2 regions of the Phytopseudomonas flavescens genome follow, and region 2 is predicted to be linked to the other one. Evidence: predicted binding sites of a transcription regulator. Region 2 holds the regulator's gene; the other holds the start of a gene.

Region 1 (3,901 bases), 3.3 Mb from region 2:
GGCCGAGGATCGCGTCATCACGGCTGACGCCTGGCATGAAGTCACCGGACAGGCCGACCAACTGGTCGTCGCCGTTGAACACCACGCTTACGCGCTCTTGCTGACGCTGGCTGCCGCCAGCCTGCATGCTGTACAGGTAATCCCAGCGGTTGGCGTGGAAGGTGTCGGTCAGCAGGGGATTGCCCATGATAAACCGCACTTGGCGTCGGGTCATTCCCGGCCTCAACTGGTCTATCATGTCCTGCGTGACGACATTGCCCTGTTGGATGTCGATTTTATAAACCCCGGGGAATGAGCAACCGGCGAGTGCGATGAGCCCCATGAACATGAGGCTGGTCAGCAGGAGTTTGGTTTTTTGCATCGGTGGGCGTCTTCCACTATCTTGGCTGGGCAACGTAAACCCCGATCATACCCGCAATAAGGGAAGCTGCGAAGCGCTTCCGCGAGAAAGCAGACCATGGTTGAAAATAGCGAACTCCGCAAAGCTGGCCTGAAAGTGACCCTGCCACGGGTCAAAATCCTGCAGATGCTCGACTCTGCCGAGCAGCGTCACATGAGTGCAGAGGATGTTTACAAGTCTCTGATGGACGCCGGTGAAGATGTCGGTCTGGCCACTGTTTACCGGGTTCTGACCCAGTTCGAAGCGGCCGGCCTGGTGGTACGCCACAACTTCGACGGCGGCCATGCCGTATTCGAATTGGCCGACGGTGGTCACCACGATCACATGGTGTGCGTGGATACCGGCGACGTGATCGAGTTCTTCGATGCCGAAATCGAAAAGCGTCAGAAAGAAATCGTTCGTGAGCACGGTTTCGAGCTGGTTGATCACAATCTGGTTCTGTACGTGCGCACCACTGGCGTTAAAAAGTAAGCACGACCCGTAGTGAAAAAGGCGACCCTGGGTCGCCTTTTTCATGCCTGTAATAAAGTGTTGCGAATACTAGCTCTGCGCGTTGCTGACCAGCTTGCGGGCGTGGGCCAGCGACTCTTCGGTAAGGTCGATGCCGCCGAGCATGCGGGCGATCTCTTCAACGCGTTGGGCGTCGCTCAGCTTGCTGACCGCGGTGCGGGTCGCGTTGTTGCCGCGCACCTTGTGTACGAACAGGTGTTGGTGGCCCTGGGCGGCGACCTGCGGCAGGTGGGTGACGGTAAGTACCTGGCCACGGTTGCCCAGACGGCGCAGCAGTTGACCCACGACTTCGGCGGTAGGTCCGCCGATACCGACGTCCACTTCATCGAATACCAGCGTCGGTACCCGTGAGGTCTGCGCGGTGATCACCTGGATTGCCAGGCTGATACGCGAAAGCTCGCCACCCGAGGCCACCTTGGCCAGTGCCTTGATCGGTTGGCCCGGGTTGGCACTGACCAGAAACTCCACCTGCTCGAGACCATTGGCGTTCGGTTCGCTGCTGATGTTTTCCTGCAGTTGAATGCTGAAGCGACCGCCGGGCATGCCCAGTGTCTGCATTTCCTTTTCCACCGCCTTGCTCAGTTTGCCTGCCGCTTTGTGTCGGCGGGCGCTCAGTTCGGCAGCCTTCTCCTGATAGTGTCGGCCATAGGAAGCCAGCTCCTCGCTCAGGCGCTCGGTGGCCTGGTCATCGGCATTCAGGCCTTCCAGCTCGTCGAACAACTGCTGCTGCATGGCGGGCAGTTCGCTGGGGTGAATGCGATGCTTGCGCGCCAGTGTATAGATGGTATCCAGGCGCTCTTCCAGTTGTTGCTGGCGCTGCGGGTCGGCCTCGAAATGGTCGAGAAAACGATTCAACTCACCCACCGCCTCTTCGACCTGAATCTGTGCGCTGGCGAGCAGGTTGGCGGCTTCGTTGAGCGCGCCCGGTTGGCCTTGCACGCCGCTGAGTCGGCTCAGGCTATTGGTCAGGGCGGACAGCACGTTGCCGGCATCGCTCTCGCTGCATTGCTCGATGACCTGGCGGCAGGCGGCGAGCAAGCCTTCGGCGTTGGTCAGGGCCTTGTGGTCCTGTTCGAGCTGCTCCAGCTCGTTGTCGCCTAGCCCAAGGTTCTCCAGCTCTTCCAGCTGATAACTGAGCAGTTGATGGCGCGCACGCTGTTCATCGCCCTGTGAGGCGAGGCGTTCGAGTTCGCTGCGTGTCTGCTTCCAGCGCTGTGCGGCCAGGTGCACCTGGCGGGCCAGCTCCTGGGCGTTGGCGTATTCGTCGAGCAGGCGGCGATGGGTGTCGGCCTTGAGCAGCGACTGGTGTTCATGCTGGCTGTGGATGTCGATCAGCAGCTCGCCCAGCGCCTTGAGGTCACCGAGCGGGCAGGGGGTGCCGTTGATGTAGCCCCGCGAGCGGCCTTCGGCAGTGATCACGCGGCGCAAGATGCAGGGGCCGTCGGTGTCCAGATCGCGCTCGGCGAGCCAGTCGTGGGCTTCGGGAATGTCGCCCAGGTCGAAGCTGGCGAGAATGTCGGCCTTGTCGGCACCTGGCCTCACTACGCCGCTGTCCGCGCGATCGCCCAGGGTCAGGCCGAGGGCGTCGAGCATGATCGATTTGCCAGCGCCGGTTTCGCCGCTGATGACGCTCATTCCGCGATCCAGTTCCAGATCGAGGTGTTCGACGATGGCGTAATTGTGTACGGACAGGTGCACCAACATGGCGTGGCCTCCCAGAATTTTGTCTGGTTATTTATACAGTGTTTTGTCTGTGAGTGGCAATCCTGTGTCCTCTGTCGTGCAGTGATGTGGTTGCGCCCCTTGAAACCCTACGAATCGTCCTTATATAGGCGGCAGACGCGCGAGTTGAGGCTCGTCGATTATTCAGAGGAGAAATGCATGGCTGACGAACAGAACCTGGATCCGCAGACTCCCGAGGCCGAAGCGAATGACGCTGCGCCGAGTGATGACCTGGCTGCTCGCGTGCAAACGCTCGAAGAGCAACTGGCGGCTGCGCAGGATCAGTCGCTGCGCATGGCTGCCGATCTGCAGAACGTGCGCCGCCGCGCTGAGCAGGATGTCGAGAAGGCGCACAAGTTCGCCCTCGAGAAATTCGCCAACGACCTGTTGCCGGTGGTCGATAGCCTGGAGCGTGGTCTCGAGCTGTCCAGTGCCGATGACGAATCGATCAAGGCGGTGCGCGAGGGCATGGAGCTGACGCTCAAGTTGCTGCTCGATACCCTCAAGCGTCATCAGTTGGAAGCCATTGACCCGCATGGTGCGCCGTTCAATCCTGAGCACCATCAGGCCATGGCCCTGCAAGAGAGCACCAACGTCGAGCCCAACAGCGTGCTCAAGGTGTTCCAGAAGGGCTACATGCTCAACGGTCGCCTGCTGCGTCCGGCCATGGTCGTGGTCAGCAAGGCACCGGCCGAGACACCGCCGTCCATCGACGAGCAGGCTTGAAATCGGCGGGCGAGCCCCCATTTATTAAGTCAAGCGTATTAGTGCTACCGCAGCGGTCACGACAGCGCTGCGGATATATCAAAGTTTCGGGAGAGTGAAATGGGCAAAATTATCGGTATCGACCTGGGGACCACCAACTCCTGCGTCTCCATTCTTGAAAACGGCAACGTCAAGGTCATCGAGAACGCCGAAGGCGCGCGTACCACGCCGTCGATCATCGCTTATGCCAACGATGGCGAGATCCTGGTCGGCCAGTCCGCCAAGCGTCAGGCCGTGACCAACCCGCACAACACCCTGTATGCGGTGAAGCGCCTGATCGGCCGTCGTTTCGACGAAGAAGTCGTACAGAAAGACATCCAGATGGTCCCGTACAAGATCGCCAAGGCGGACAACGGTGACGCCTGGGTCGAAGTCAATGGCCAGAAGATGGCACCGCCGCAGATCTCGGCTGAAATTCTCAAGAAGATGAAGAAGACCGCCGAAGACTATCTCGGCGAAGCGGTCACCGAAGCGGTCATCACCGTTCCGGCCTACTTCAACGAC
Region 2 (3,901 bases):
GCCGCCGGCACGCTACTCGGAAGCCAGCCTGGTCAAGGAAATGGAGAAGCGCGGGATCGGTCGTCCGTCCACCTACGCAGCGATCATTTCCACCATTCAGGATCGTGGCTACGTGGCGTTGCACAACCGCCGCTTCTATTCGGAAAAAATGGGCGACATCGTTACCGAGCGCCTTTCCGAGAGCTTCTCCGACCTGATGGACTACGGCTTCACCGCCGGCATGGAAGAGAACCTCGATGACGTGGCCCAGGGCGAGCGCGAGTGGAAGCACCTGCTCGACGAGTTCTACGGCGACTTCAAGAAGAAGCTCGAAGTGGCCGCCGATGGCGACAATGGCATGCGTGCCAACACGCCAACGCTGACCGATATCGCGTGCCGCGATTGTGGCCGGCCGATGATGATCCGTACCGCCTCCACCGGCGTGTTCCTCGGCTGCTCGGGCTATGCCCTGCCACCGAAGGAGCGCTGCAAGGCCACCGTCAACCTGGTGCCCGGTGACGAGATCGCCGCGGATGACGAGGGCGAGTCCGAGTCCCGTGTACTGCTTGGCAAGCACCGCTGCCCGATCTGTGCGACGGCGATGGATGCCTATCTGCTGGACGAAACGCGCAAACTGCACATCTGCGGCAACAACCCGGACTGCGCCGGTTATGAGATCGAGCAGGGCCAGTTCCGCATCAAGGGCTACGAAGGGCCGAGCCTGGAGTGCGACAAGTGCGGCAGCCAGATGCAGCTCAAGACCGGGCGCTTCGGCAAGTTCTTCGGCTGCACCAACAGCGAGTGCAAGAACACCCGCAAGCTGCTGCGCAGCGGCGAGCCCGCGCCACCCAAGATGGATGCGGTGAAGATGCCGGAGCTCAAGTGCGAGAAGGTCGATGACACCTACGTGTTGCGTGATGGCGCCTCGGGCTTGTTCCTGGCTGCCAGCCAGTTCCCGAAAAACCGCGAGACCCGTGCACCGCTGGTGCTCGAACTGATCCCGCACAAGGACGAGATCGATCCGAAGTACCACTTCCTGATCGATGCGCCGGCCAAGGATCCTGAAGGTCGCGCTGCGGTCATCCGTTACAGCCGCAAGACCAAGGAGCAGTACGTACAGACCGAAGTGGACGGCAAGCCCACCGGCTGGAAGGCGTTCTTCGACGGCGGCAAGTGGAAGGTCGAAGACAAGCGTTGATCCGCGCCAGGCACGCTCTCGTGGAGCGTGCCTGAGGCTATCTGGAGAGTGCATATGGCTGGCGAACTGTATACCCGCACCAATCAGAAGATTTTCTACGCCGGGCTCTCTCTGGAGTCCTGGCGCAAGGCTGAAGAGGGCCGGGCGATGAATGCCCAGGCGTTGGTGCAGGCCGAGCGAGAGGCCACGCTGTTTCACCTGTATGGGGCGCTATTGGGCCTCTGCCACGAGATCGCCGGCTTCTATCGCTTGCCGAACAGCGGTGCCGCGCGGGCCGAACTGCTGCTGGATCGCCAGAACCTGGCGGCTGCACCGACCCCGGAGCTTGCCGAGCTGGTGGAGCTGTCCGAGAACGCGCACACCTGGCTCGGCCAGTTGCTGGCGGCCCATGCGCAACTGTTCAAGCCACCGCGTCCACCACGTGAAGCCAAGGCCGATCCTGGCGCTACGTCGCTGATCGAAGCGGTGAGCCTGGATGAGGAGTTGCCTGTTCTCGAGCGGGAAACCCTGGAGAGCTGGCGGCAGGAGCTCAAGGCGCTGGCGCAGCGTTTTCGCGTCGGCCTCAGCGAATGGTAAGCGTGTCGCTTGCCGTTGATTGAAAGCCCGTTCAGCACCTGGCGGTTTTTTCGCCAAGCGATCGAGCGGAGCGGCTGCTACAATGCGCGGCCTTTCGTGGAGAATCCGAGTTATGCCTACTTCCTTCCTTGAAATCGTCGAACTGCCCGATGGGCGTATTGCCCTGCGTCGAGCCGATGATGAGGAAGCACTGGTGGTGCTGGACTTCTCCGAAGATGCCAAGGCCTTTCTCCAGGGCCAGCATGTGGAAGTCGCCAAGGCGATGCTCAATGTCGGCGTGCAAATGGCCGGCAGAATGGCAGAGGGCGATTTCGAGCAGGAAGACGAGCAGCCTCGCGTCCTGCACTGATTCGGTTTTCTACCCGCGCCCCTCGAGGGAGAGCAGGTAGAAAAGCGAGGCTTCAGTTGTGATCATTTCTCTGTAACCGCGGATCAGCCCAGGCTGATGTTCAGGCTTTGCGCCTGACCGAGGCGTGCTGCCGCTTCCAGTTGCTGGCGCGCGTGCTGGGGCAGGGGATGCAACCAGCTCACTACCGTATGGCTACGGCCAAGCTTCAAGGCTTCCTGAGCCAGTAGCAGGGCGCTCTGGCTGTTGCGCGGGTGCAACAGCAGAATCCGCTCACGGTTCAGGCCTGCATCGCGCAGCCAGCTTTGGGTCAGGCTGGCCGGTGGGGCGATCAGGGTCAGCCAGCGTTCGTCGTCCTTCTCGCTCAGTTCCCGCAGCATGGGAGCCAGCAGTGTCAGACAGTTACCCGCAGCACCTCTCAGCGACACCTCGCTGAACGTGGTTTCCTGGGCTACCGGTTCGGGCTCGACCACTGCGAGGGTCGAGGCCAGAAAGGCATCGAACAGCGGAAGTTGGGTACGGCTCAGTGACTGAGGGAACTGCATAAAGCCTCCATTAGCGGCGTATGACGCCGACACTCAAGCCTTCGATGATCAGCTCCTGTTCTTCCAGGTTCACTTCGATCGGGGCGAATTCTGGGTTCTCGGCCAGCAACCAGACGGTGTTGCCTTCACGCTTGAAGCGCTTGACCGTTACCTCGTCATCGATGCGCGCGACCACGACCTGGCCGTTGCGTGCTTCGCTGGTGGTGTGTACGGCAAGCAGGTCACCGTCGACGATGCCGATGTCCTTCATGCTCATGCCGCGCACTCGCAGCAGGTAATCGGCCTTGGGGCGGAAGAAGTCCGGGTTGATCCGGCAGGCTTCCTCTATATGCTGTTGAGCGAGGATCGGCGCACCGGCAGCGACCCGACCGATCACCGGCAGGCCTTCTTCCTCGACCTGATTGGGCTCGAAGCCCGGGATGCGGATGCCACGGGAGGCGCCCGGGGTCATCTCGATCGCACCCTTGCGGGCCAGGGCCTTGAGGTGTTCCTCGGCAGCGTTCGGCGACTTGAAGCCGAGCGCCTGGGCGATCTCTGCGCGAGTCGGCGGGTAGCCGTTGTCTTCCAGGCACTGCTTGATGAAGGCGAGGATTTCGGCTTGGCGGGGCGTCAGCTTGATCATGTGGGCGGCTCTGTCTTTTTATACAGTGACTGGGATTATATACAGTAATCGGCGCTTGGCAATCCATTGATGTGCGTTGCGCCTGTGTTATCCGCCAGGCGGCGTTCCGGGCTATGCTCAGCGGGCCATTGTGCAAACCCGGCCGGGATGGCCGCGACGCTATCGCCAAATGATGACTGAGCATCCAGAATACGGCCTGCGCGACTTGACAGGCGTGCGCGCTGAAACGTATGTTTCAAACACTTGTTTGTCGGATGGATGTCATGGCGCAATCGGAAACCGTTGAACGCATTCTGGATGCCGCGGAACAATTGTTCGCGGAGAAGGGGTTCGCCGAGACGTCGTTGCGCCTGATCACCAGCAAGGCTGGGGTCAATCTGGCCGCCGTCAATTACCACTTCGGCTCGAAGAAGGCCCTGATCCAGGCGGTCTTCTCGCGTTTTCTCGGGCCATTCTGCGCGAGCCTCGAGCGTGAGCTCGACAAGCGCCAGAGCAAGCCCGGAGTGACCTTCAGTCTCGAGGAGCTGCTCGAGTTGCTGGTCGAGCAGACCCTGGCGGTGAAGCCGCGCAGTGGCAACGACCTGTCCATCTTCATGCGCCTGCTTGGCCTGGCGTTCAGTCAGAGCCAGGGGCAT

What was found. Region 2 encodes LexA, which represses DNA repair genes until DNA is damaged. Its sites were predicted from a motif close to CTGTNTNNNNANACAG; they were not measured.
Region 1: recN (DNA repair protein RecN) is a predicted target of LexA. The motif match lies at 2,638-2,653, and genes of this name have one in related genera.

The regions. Positions count from the first base shown of each region.
Region 1 is NZ_JACBYV010000001.1:5,831,186-5,835,086, forward strand. It holds gene FHR27_RS26030 (outer membrane protein assembly factor BamE) at 1-361, opposite strand, end outside; gene fur (ferric iron uptake transcriptional regulator) at 458-871, shown strand; gene recN (DNA repair protein RecN) at 941-2,614, opposite strand; gene grpE (nucleotide exchange factor GrpE) at 2,792-3,358, shown strand; gene dnaK (molecular chaperone DnaK) at 3,458-3,901, shown strand, end outside.
Region 2 is NZ_JACBYV010000001.1:2,494,234-2,498,134, reverse strand. It holds gene topA (type I DNA topoisomerase) at 1-1,177, shown strand, start outside; gene FHR27_RS11070 (DUF6586 family protein) at 1,232-1,753, shown strand; gene FHR27_RS11065 (hypothetical protein) at 1,866-2,102, shown strand; gene sulA (SOS-induced cell division inhibitor SulA) at 2,186-2,644, opposite strand; gene lexA (transcriptional repressor LexA) at 2,655-3,266, opposite strand; gene FHR27_RS11050 (TetR/AcrR family transcriptional regulator) at 3,530-3,901, shown strand, end outside.